2 regions of the Agromyces sp. GXQ0307 genome follow, and region 2 is predicted to be linked to the other one. Evidence: predicted binding sites of a transcription regulator. Region 2 holds the regulator's gene; the other holds the start of a gene.

Region 1 (5,702 bases), 470 kb from region 2:
GGGGCCCGTCGCGATGTCAACGAGCGGATGTCGCGGCATCCGCCCCGGCCCGAAGGGAGCCGCCGTTGCCGGCCGAAGTCGACACCGCCGAACGCCTCGCCGAGATCGCGCGCGCCACCGTCGCCGTCGCGCAGGAGCGCGGCACGCACGCCGTCACCCTGCGTGCCGTCGCCGAGCGGCTCGGGCGCTCGACCGCGTTCATCACGCACTTCGTGCCGAGCCGCGCCGAGCTCATGGCGAACGCGCTCGAACTCGCCCGCTCGCGCTGGGACGACGAACGCCGCGCCGAGCTCGGCGCCCTCCTCGGCGTCGAGCGGCTCGCGGCGCTCACCCGCTGGATGTGTACGTCCTCCCCCGAGGAGGCCGTGTTCCGCAGCCTCTGGATCGAGGTCATCGCCGACGTGCGCGCCGGCCACGACCGCGCCTACGAACTGCTTCGAACGGTGACGGATGCCACGTACGAGTCCTTCCTCGACGGCGCCCGTGCCGCCGACCGCGACGAGGCCGCGCGCATCGCCGACATCCTCTACCTCTACTGCCGCGGGTACGAGGTGAAGTCCGTCGAAGACCCGGAGGGCTGGCCCGACGAACGGGTGCAGCACTCGCTCGAACTCCTGCTGCGCGTGCTCGTCTTCGATCGAGCGGATGCCGCGGCATCCGCCTGACGGGCCGTCACGAGCCATCGGGCCGATCGCCGACGCCATGGTGCGCGTGTGCCGCGGGATCGTCAACCCCCGTGCGGCGCCGGGTGGCCGGCGCGTAACCTGCCGGGACGATCGCGACCGCGATCGTGGAAGGGACGTTCACATGACTGTGGCACGCGACATCATGAGCCCGGACCCGACCTGCGTGAACGAGGACCAGAACCTCGTCGAAGCAGCGCGGATCATGCGCGACCTCGACGTGGGGTCCATGCCGATCTGCGGCAACGACGCGAAGCTGATGGGCATGCTCACCGACCGCGACATCGTCGTGAAGTGCCTCGCCGAGGGCGCGGACCCGGGCGCGGTGACGGCCGGAAGCCTCGCCGAGGGCAAGCCCGTCACCATCGGCGCCGACGACGACATCCGCGAGGCCCTGCAGATGATGCAGCACCATCAGATCCGACGCCTGCCCGTCATCGACGGGCACGACCTCGTCGGCATCATCGCGCAGGCCGACATCGCCCGAACGCTGCCCGAGGTGGCGACCGGGCGCACGGTCGAGGAGATCTCGACCCCCTGACCGACTCCGCACATCCAGGAAGCGAGCAGCACCATGAGCGGTTCGACCAACCCCGGCGGCACGCCTCGTGACGAGGACGACCCCTCGGTCCGCGACGAACCGAGGCCCGACGAGGAGACCCCGGGCGCACCGGAGAGCGACGAACCGATGACCGACTCCACCGACGGGGGGCTCGAGGGCGGCGACCCCGGCGTCGAGGAGTGAGCACGGGCACGCAGCGCCGACGCCGCGTCGCCTGAGACCGGCCGACACCGGTCGGCACACGGCCGTCGTGCAGCGCGGCGTCGACGCGTTCGGCGGCGGGTGGGACCAGCCGTACTCTGCTTGGCGCATGCCCCGAAGGGAAGGCCGCCTGAAACCCGGTGCTCCCGCTCTTGTCTCACGGCTCGGCCGGACGCGGGCGACACGCTACTCGCGGATCGGCTCGCGCCGCCCGGGTCGAAGGTCCCGGCGCCGAATCGGCCGGGTCCGGCTCACTCCACGCCGAGCGCGCGACGCGCGTGGCGGTACTTCTCGGCGAGGCGCTGCTGCTTGGCGAACTCCAGACGACGAAGCCGCCACGGCGCGGTGTTGTCGTCGATGTCGGCGAGCTTGACGCGCAACGCCACCGGGTGGCGCCGGATGCGCGCGTAGTACTCGTCGGGCGTGACCTCGGGTCGGCGGGTCAGGAGTTCGACGACACCGACGATCTCGATCAGGACGCCGGCCTCGAACAGCTCGCGCGAGGTGAGCGGGGTGTCCTCGAGTACGTCGTGCAGCCACGCCGCCGCCGCGGCGATGGGATCGGTCACCGGATCGAACCGCTCGGCGATGCGGCCCGGATGGTCGATGTAGGGCGTGCCGCTCTTGTCGAGCTGACCGCGATGCGCGGCGAACGCGATGCCCTTCGCGAGTGCGACCTGCGCGACGGCGTCGAGCGGGGAGAGCGCGGCGGGCGCGGGCGACGCGGCGGACGCGGGCGGCGCAGGGGGCGCGGGCGATGCGGCGGGCGCGTGCGGCGCAGGGGGCGCGGGCGGCGCCGTCGCCGACGCCCCGTCCGGCTCCAGCTCCGGCTCCGGCTCGAGCACCGGCGGCATCGCCGCCTCCGGCTCCGGCTCACCGTCCGGGTCGAGCCGGGGCTCGGCCGACGCATCGGCCTCGGCGTTCGGGGTCGGCTCGGCCGGACCGCCCGGCGGAATCGGCTCGAACGTCGCTCGGCGCGGACCAGGCGCCTCGGCTTCCGGATCGTCCTCGTCGGCGGCCGACGCATCATCCGCCCAGACGAGGGTCGAATCGTCCGCGGACGCCTCGTCCGCGTCCGGCCTCCGGGTCGCGTCGGCCGCGACATCCGTCTTCGCGTCGGCCGCGACATCCGTCGTCGTGTCGACCGCGACATCCGTCTTCGCGTCGGCCGAGGCCGCCTCGGGCGCGGCGACCGGCACGATCGCCATCGGGCGCGTCGCCTCGAGCGACGCCTTCCTCGCGGCGGCGACCTCGGCGATCGGGTCGCGACCGTCGAGGGGCCTGACGAAGATGAGCGCGTCCTCGAGTTCGCGCAGTTCGTGCTCGCCGATCTCGAGCATCGAGCGCGAGCCGCTCTTGCGTCGCTGCTCGAACGAGAGCTCGTCGACCTCGATGAAGTGCGAGCCGTCGCGCGAGCTGAAGTACCGGCGGCTCGCGCCGTCGGTGATCGCGACGATGACGGCCTCGTAGTCGCCGCTCGGCTGCAACGAGCTCAGGAAGTACCGGCGCCGGTCGGGGTCCTGGTGGTCGGCGGGATCGAACGCGAGGGTTGCGGCCCGGCGACGCGGACGTCGACCGGGGTGCGCGCTCGCGCGCATGGCCCAGCGGTCGCGCTCGATCGCGCCGTCGTCGACGAACGCCTCACTCCGTCGGCGGCCGCCGGGGCGCCCGTCGCCCGCATCGTCGCCGTCCTCGTCGGGCACGCCGAAGCCGGGCACGGGCTCGTCATCGGCGGGGGCTCTCAACGTGGTGCTCCGAGGGGATCGGGGGCGTCGTGTCGGCGGACGGCGTCGATGCCGCGGGGTGGACCTGGGGATCGGCGTATCCGGTGCGGGGTGGCGCGGGCTCGCGCGTACGCCGATCGTACGGCCTCGCCCGACTCTGCGCTGCCCCTCGCCCGCGATTCGGCGATCTCGATGACACGCGACGCGGGGCGGATGCCGCAGCATCCGCCCCGCGTCGAGATCGCCGGCGCCCGCCGGCGCCCGTCAGCTCCCGCTGGAGGTGACCTCGGGCGTCACGACGTCGTCGGCCGCGGAGCGCACCTCGACCTTGCGCGGCTTCGCGCGCTCGGACACCGGGATGATCACGCTCAGCACGCCGTTGTCGTAGTGCGCGCTGATGCCGGCGGTGTCGATGCCCTCGCCGAGCGTGAGCTGGCGGAGGAACGAGCCGCTCGGCCGCTCGTGGACCAGCCACCGGACGTTCTCGTCGTCGCGCAGCGTGCGCTCGGCGCGGATGGTCATCAGCTGGCCGTCGACGTCGATGTCGATCGAGCCCGGGTCGACCCCGGGCAGGTCGGCGGACAGGACGTAGTGGTCGCCGTCGCGGTGCAGGTCGATGGGCATCATCCGGGGGCCTCGGCTCGAGTCGAGCACGTTCGCCGCCAGGCGGTCGAGGTCGCGGAACGGGTCCCAGGTCATTGCCATGAGCGTCTCCTCTCGTGAGATCAGGAGTTGAGTCACCTCGACTCAACTTGATCAGAGATTAGCACTCGCATGACGAGAGTGCTAAGACCTTGGACCTGTCGTTCGCCGAGGGCGATCACCGAGCCGGTGGCGCTCCGCGCTCGCGCGAGTTCGCAGGATGAGCCGATCCATGGGTCCCGCACGGGGTGCATGACACCGCTCATCCTGTTTTCGCGTTGTGCGCGGGCGCGCCGTCGCGCGCGCCCGGTGCGAGTTCGCAGGATGAGCCACTCGACAGGTGCCCCAGCAGACCGATGACGCAGCTCATCCTGCGAACTCGGCCCCTCCGGCGGCCGAGCGGATGTCACACCCGGCAGAGCTGCGGGGTCGTATGTGTGAAGCCACTCACGAGGAGGCATCCATGCGCACCACCCCGGCACCGAGCGCCGACCTCTCCACCCGCGACCGAAACCGCCCCTCCCTCACCGACCGGCTCGGCGAGCGGATGTCACGGGCCACCGTGTTCGGGCGGCGGCTCGGCGACATCCGCGCCGACCTCGCCCGACGACCCGTGCCGCAACACTGGACGAACCTGTTCGGCGTGGTGAGCCTCGCCTGCATCGTGGTGCTGACCGCCACCGGCATCCTGCTCATGTTCTGGTACACGCCGTCGAGCGCGACGACCACGTACGACGGCGCGTACGCGCCGCTGCGCGGCGCCGAGGTCTCGCACGCGTTCGCGTCGACCATGCGGATCACGTTCGAGATCCCGGGCGGACTGCTCGTTCGGCAGGCGCACCACTGGGCCGGCCTGCTGCTGCCGGCGGCGATCATCATGCAGCTCCTGACGACGTTCTTCACCGGGGCGTTCCGCAGGCCGCGGCGCGGCATGTGGGTGCTGCTGTTCCTCATCTTCGTGGCGGCGCTGGCGGGCGGATGGAGCGGCTACGCGCTGCCCGACGACCTGCTCTCGGGCACCGGGCTGCGCATCACCGAGGGCATCGCGCTCGGCATCCCGGTCGTGGGCACGTGGCTCGCATCGCTGCTCTTCGGCGGCTCGTTCCCGGGCGAGATCATCGCGCACCTGTACCCGCTGCACGTCGCGATCGTGCCGGCGGTGCTGATCGCGCTCGTCGCGCTGCGCGCGCTCGCCGCGTGGCGGGTCGGCCCCGTGCAGTCCCCGGGCGCCGGGCGGACCGGCCGAAACGTGGTCGGCGTGCCGCTCTGGCCGAACGCGGCCGCACGCGCCGGCGGGCTGTTCGCGCTCGTCACGGGCGTGCTGCTCGTCATCTCGGCGACGGTCACCGTCAATCCCATCCAGCTCTACGGCCCGGCGTCGCCGGGCGACGCGGGCGCGGGGAGCCAACCCGACTGGTACACCGGGTTCCTCGACGGGGCGCTGCGGCTCGTGCCATCCGGATGGGAGTTCGTGCTCTTCGACCGCACCTGGACGCTCGCCGTGCTCGCGCCGCTCGCGGTGGTCACGCTCTTCCTCCTCGCGATCGCCGTGTACCCGTTCGCGGAGGCGTGGGCCACAGGCGACATCCGCGAGCACCACCTGCTCGAGCGCCCGCGCACCACCCCCACGCGCACGGGCATCGGCGTCGCCGCGATCGTGTTCTACGGCACGCTCTGGGCGGCCGGCAGCGCCGACCTCGTCGCGACGCAGTTCTCGGTCACCTTCGAGGGCGTGATCGCGGTGCTGCAGGCGACGCTGGTGCTCGGCCCGATCGTCGCGTTCGCGATCGCGCGACGCGTCTGCCTCGGGCTGCAGCGTCGCGACCGCGATGCAGCGCTGCACGGATACGAGACCGGACGCCTCGTGCGCCTGCCCGGCGGCGAATACGT
Region 2 (5,702 bases):
GCCGTCTCCGACCTGGTCAAGAAGGAGACCGGCAAGGAGCCGAACAAGGGCGTGAACCCCGACGAGGTCGTCGCCGTGGGCGCCGCCCTGCAGGCGGGCGTCCTGAAGGGCGAGCGCAAGGACGTGCTGCTCATCGACGTCACGCCCCTGAGCCTCGGCATCGAGACCAAGGGCGGCATCATGACCAAGCTCATCGAGCGCAACACGGCCATCCCGACCAAGCGCAGCGAGACCTTCACGACCGCCGACGACAACCAGCCGTCGGTCGCGATCCAGGTCTTCCAGGGCGAGCGCGAGTTCACCCGCGACAACAAGCCGCTCGGCACGTTCGAGCTGACCGGCATCGCCCCGGCGCCCCGCGGCATCCCGCAGATCGAGGTCACGTTCGACATCGACGCCAACGGCATCGTGCACGTGTCCGCGAAGGACAAGGGCACCGGCAAGGAGCAGTCGATGACGATCTCGGGCGGCTCGGCGCTGCCCAAGGAGGACGTCGAGCGCATGGTCCGCGACGCCGAGGAGCACGCGGCCGAGGACAAGAAGCGCCGTGAGTCCGCCGAGACCCGCAACCAGGCCGAGCAGCTCGCCTACTCGGTCGAGAAGCTCATCAAGGACAACGACGACAAGCTCCCCGCCGACGTCAAGTCGGAGGTCCAGGGCGACGTCGACGCGCTGAAGTCGGCCCTCGCGGGCGACGACGACGACGCGGTGAAGTCGGCCTTCGAGAAGCTCTCGCAGTCGCAGGGCAAGCTCGGCGAGGCGATCTACGCCCAGGGCCAGCAGGCGGATGCCACGGCCGGCGCGAACCCCGGCGAGGACGCGAACGCCTCGGGCGAGCAGGGCGCCGAGTCCTCCGACGAGGACGTGGTCGACGCCGAGGTCATCGACGACGAGGACGAGAAGAAGTAACCATGACCGACGAGAACCAGAACCACGACGAGCCGATCATCCGGGACAAGCGGCGGATCGACCCCGAGACGGGTGAGGTTCGCAAGGCGCCCGAGGGGGCGGAGACGTCCGCCCCCGAGGGGGCGCCCGGTGCGACGGATGCCGCGGCATCCGCCTCGCCGGAGGCCGTCGACGCCGACACGGTCGCCGAGGGCGACGAGGAGCTGACGGTCGACGACATCCTCAACGCGGCCCAGGCCGAGGTCGAGGACCCGTCGGCCGAGCACCTCGCCGACCTCAAGCGCGTGACCGCGGAGTACGCCAACTACCGCAAGCGCACCGAGGCGAACCGCGAGGTCGAGCGCGAGCGCGCGATCGGCGCGACCGTCGCCGTCCTGCTGCCCGTGCTCGACGATCTCGACCGGGCCGAGAAGCACGGCGACCTCGACGGCGACACCCCGTTCGCGACGATCGCGGCGAAGCTGCGCGCGTCGATCGAGAAGCTGGGCCTCGCGAAGTTCGGCGAGGTCGGCGAGCCGTTCGACCCGCAGCGCCATGAGGCGATCTTCCAGCAGCACTCCGACGAGGTCGAGGTCGACACGGTCGCCGACGTCGTCGAGACCGGCTACCTGCTGGGCGGCACGCTGCTGCGTGCGGCGAAGGTCGTCGTCAAGACGCCCGCGTGAGCGGCATCCGTCGCCGACGGTGGTCGAGTAGGGCGGAGCCCGTATCGAGACCTCGCAACAGGTCTCGATACGGGCCTCCGGTCCTACTCGACCACCGGGAGCACTAGATTTCGAGGGAGGAGGCGCCGATGGCCAGCCAGGATTGGTTCGACAAGGACTTCTACGCCACGCTCGGCGTCTCGAAGGACGCGAGCGACGCCGACATCAAGAAGGCGTACCGCAAGCTCGCGCGCAAGTACCACCCCGACCAGAACCCGGGGGATGCCGCGGCCGAGGCGAAGTTCAAGGAGATCAGCGAGGCCAACTCGGTGCTCTCCGATCCCGAGGAGCGGAAGGAGTACGACGCCGTGCGGGCCATGGGCGGCGGCGCACGCTTCACCGCTCCAGGCGGCGCCGGCGCGGGCGGCTTCGAGGACGTCTTCGGCGGCATGTTCGGCCAGCAGGGCGGCGGGCAGCGCTACACGTTCCGCCAGGGCGGCGGGGGCGGCGACTACGACGACCTGCTCGGCGGGCTCTTCGGCGGCGGCCGATTCGGCCAGCCGACCGGCGGCTACCGCGGCTACGGCGGGCCGACGAAGGGCCGCGACGTGACCGCGTCGACCACGCTCGACTTCATCACCGCGACCAAGGGCGACCGCATCACGCTGCAGACCGCCGAGGGTCGCGAGATCAGCGTCAACGTTCCCGCGGGCGTCGCCGACGGCCAGAAGATCCGGCTGCGCGGCAAGGGGCACCCGTCCCCCGACGGCGGCGAGGCCGGCGACATCGTGCTCACCGTGAAGGTGCGCAAGCACCCGGTGTTCGAGCGTGACGGACTGAACCTCCGCGTCACCGTGCCCGTCACCTACGCCGAGGCGGCGCTCGGCGCGACCATCCAGGTTCCGACCCTCGGCGGAGAGCCCGTGAAGCTGCGCGTCGCGCCCGGCACCCCGAGCGGCCGCGTGCTGCGCGTCAAGGGCCGCGGCGTCGAGACGAAGAAGGGCACCGGCGACCTGCTCGCGGTCGTCCAGGTCGCGGTGCCGGCGCATCTGTCGAAGGACGCCGAGGAGAAGCTGCGCGCGTTCGCGGCGCAGCTGCCCGACGAGGACCCCCGCGAGGACCTCCTCGCCAAGGCCCGGAGCGCCTGATGCAGGTCGACGGCGAGATCCCGCTGTTCGTCATCTCGGTCGCGGCCGAGCTGGCGGGCATGCACCCCCAGACGCTCCGCCAGTACGACCGCATGGGCCTCGTCTCCCCGAAGCGAACCGCCGGCAAGTCCCGTCGCTATTCGATGCGGGATGTCGCGCAGCTCCGCGAGATCCAGCAGCTCTCGAGCGAGGGCGTGAGCCTCGAGGGCATCCGCCGCGTGCTCGGCCTCGAGAACGAGGTCAACGAGCTGCGCCAGCGCGTGCGCGAGCTGGAGCGCGCGCTCGCCGACGAGATGCTGAACCGTCCGGGCCGCCGCGTGTTCGCGGCCGGAGCCGAGGGCGAGGTCGTCACGCTCCGTTCGGGCACGCGCGTTCGGCGCGAGAACGCGGTCGTCGTCTGGCGCCCGCTCGAGCGCGGCTGAGCCGCGGCATCCGTCGCCTCGCCCTCGCCTCCGCGCCCGCGGGTGTGCGAGGCTGTGCCTAGCGCGCCGGGGGGCGGCGGGCGGGTGCGACCCACGGGGGCGACGATGACGGATGACACCGACGACATCGAGATGCCGGCACCGACTCCGGCGCAGCTCCTCGTGCTCCTCGTGCCCGCGATCATCATCGGAGCGCTGTGCGCGCTGGTCCTCCGCGCGCTCGACGTCGCGGCGGGCGGGTTGCAGCAGGTGCTGTGGACGGCGCTGCCCGACGCGCTCGGCGTCGAGCCCGACGGCTGGTGGATCGTGGTGGTGCTCACGGCCACCGGCTTCGCGGTGGGTCTCGGCCTGCAGTTCCTGCCGGGGCACGGCGGACCGGACTCCGCGACGACCGAGCTCGTTGCGGAGCCGTTGAAGCTCCGCACCCTGCCGGGTCTCGTCATCGTCACGGCGCTCGCGCTCGCCGGCGGCGTGAGCCTCGGCCCGGAGAACCCGATCATCGCGGTCAACGTCGCGCTCACGGTCGCGCTGCTCGGTCGCATGATGCCGCGGGTCGGCGCGAAGCTCGGCATGCTCATGGCCGCGTCCGGCACGATCGGCGCCCTGTTCGGCTCGCCCGTCGCCGCGGCCCTGCTCTTCACGGGGACGCTCGCCGCCGTGCGCGGGGGCGGCGCGCTCTGGGACAAGCTGTTCCTGCCGCTCGCCTCGGCGGCCGCCGCGGCGGGCACCATGCACGTGCTCGGCGCCCCGCCGCTGCAGTTCACCCTGCCCACGGCGCCCACGACGCCGCTGCTGCTTGTCGCCGGCATCGTCATCGCCGTCGCGGGTGTGGTGATCGGCCTCGCCGGGGCGTTCGTCTTCCCGTTCGTGCACCGGGCGTTCCATTCGCTCCGCCAACCGTTGCTCATCGCGACCGCGGGCGGCCTCGTGCTCGGGCTGCTCGGGTTGCTCGGCGGCCCGATCACGCTGTTCAAGGGGCTCGACCAGATGGGGGAGCTGTTCGAGGATCCGGACGCCTACGATGCCGGGCAGCTCGTCGTGATCGTGCTGGTCAAGCTCGTCGCACTGATCGTGGCGGCCAGCGCGGCGTTCCGCGGCGGCCGCATCTTCCCCGCGGCGTTCACCGGGGCAGCGCTCGGCATGCTCGCGCACGCGCTCATCCCGTCCCTGCCGATCGCGCTCTGCGTCGCGAGCGCGCTCATCGGGATCCTGCTCGTGATGGCGAAGGACGGATGGCTCGCGCTGTTCGTCGCGGCGGCGGTCGCGGGCGATATCGCGCTGCTGCCGTGGCTGTGCGTGATCATCCTCCCGGCGTGGCTGCTGGTGTCGAAGGCGCCGGAGTTCCGGATCGTGCCGAAGGCGGCTCCGGCGCCTGCCGGGGCGGATGCCGCAGCGCCGGCCGAGGCGGACGGCGAGCGGCCGCCGACGGCCTGACGTTCAGCCGCGCCCCAGTCGATCGGTCATGCGCGCGCGCCTGCCGGGAGGATCTCGCCGAGGAGCTCCTCGATGCGGCGGCGGATCTCGTCGCGGATCGGACGCACCGCCTCGATGCCCTGGCCGGCCGGGTCGTCGAGCTCCCAGTCCTCGTAGCGCTTGCCGGGGAAGATCGGGCAGGCGTCGCCGCAGCCCATGGTGATCACGACGTCGGATTCGCGGACGGCTTCGGTCGTGAGCACCTTGGGCGTGTTGCCGGCGATGTCGATGCCCTCCTCGGCCATGGCCTCGACGGCGACGGGGTTGATCTCGTCCTTCGGGGCGGAGCCGGCCGAGCGCACCTCGACGCGGTCGCCGCCGAGTGCGCGCAGGTAGCCGGCGGCCATCTGCGAGCGGCCCGCATTGTGCACGCAGACGAACAGGACGGTGGGCTTGTCGGACATGGCGACCCTTTCGCTCGATCTCCTCGAAGCATAGATCGCCATCTATGAATTGTCGAGCGGATGCCGCGGGGCGAGCGCGCTTCGTCAGCCGAGGCTCGCGATGAGTTCCCGCACCCGGCGATCGATGTCGTCGCGGATGCCCCGGACCTCCGTGAGCGGACGACCGACCGGATCGTCGAGTTCCCAGTCCTCGTAGCGCTTGCCCGGGTAGACCGGGCATGCGTCGCCGCAGCCCATCGTGATCACGACGTCGGCCGCGCGGACGACCTCGTCGGTCAGCGGCTTCGGGTAGGCGCCGCCGACGGGCACGCCGATCTCGTCGAGCACGCCCACGACGGCGGGCGACACGGCGTCGGCGGGTTCGGACCCGGCCGTGCGGACGTGCACGCGGTCGCCGGCGAGGTGCCGCAGGATGGCGGCGGCCATCTGCGAACGGCCGGCGTTCTGCACGCACACGAACAGCACCTCGGGCGTGGTCGAGCCGGGCGCACCGCCCTGCGCCGCGAGCGCGGCGAGGCGCTCGGCGGCGAAGCCCGCTGCGCGTGACGTGAATCGCGTCGAGACGCCGCTCCGCTCGGCGAGGAGGTCGCGGCTCTCGCGTACGTAGCGCTCGACGGTCTCGCGGCCGAAGGTTCCCGCGAAGCGGGCGGCGAGGTCGTCGACGACGCGTTCGATCGCCGCCTCGTCGGGCGCCGCCGCGGG

The links. The regulator HspR, encoded in region 2, represses chaperone genes until heat shock. The targets are predictions, from matches to a motif close to AAGTTGAGTCNNNNNGACTCAACTT.
Region 1: a site for HspR is predicted at 3,900-3,924, ahead of ACIQH8_RS07370 (Hsp20/alpha crystallin family protein). Genes of this name have one in related genera too.

The regions. Positions count from the first base shown of each region.
Region 1 is NZ_JBIZVY010000002.1:426,141-431,842, forward strand. It holds gene ACIQH8_RS07350 (TetR family transcriptional regulator) at 66-665, shown strand; gene ACIQH8_RS07355 (CBS domain-containing protein) at 808-1,224, shown strand; gene ACIQH8_RS07360 (hypothetical protein) at 1,258-1,428, shown strand; gene ACIQH8_RS07365 (hypothetical protein) at 1,698-3,191, opposite strand; gene ACIQH8_RS07370 (Hsp20/alpha crystallin family protein) at 3,435-3,875, opposite strand; gene ACIQH8_RS07375 (cytochrome bc complex cytochrome b subunit) at 4,276-5,702, shown strand, end outside.
Region 2 is NZ_JBIZVY010000002.1:899,530-905,231, reverse strand. It holds gene dnaK (molecular chaperone DnaK) at 1-909, shown strand, start outside; gene ACIQH8_RS09530 (nucleotide exchange factor GrpE) at 912-1,574, shown strand; gene ACIQH8_RS09525 (DnaJ C-terminal domain-containing protein) at 1,703-2,701, shown strand; gene ACIQH8_RS09520 (heat shock protein transcriptional repressor HspR) at 2,701-3,123, shown strand; gene ACIQH8_RS09515 (ion channel protein) at 3,229-4,557, shown strand; gene ACIQH8_RS09510 (arsenate reductase ArsC) at 4,584-5,000, opposite strand; gene ACIQH8_RS09505 (metalloregulator ArsR/SmtB family transcription factor) at 5,085-5,702, opposite strand, start outside.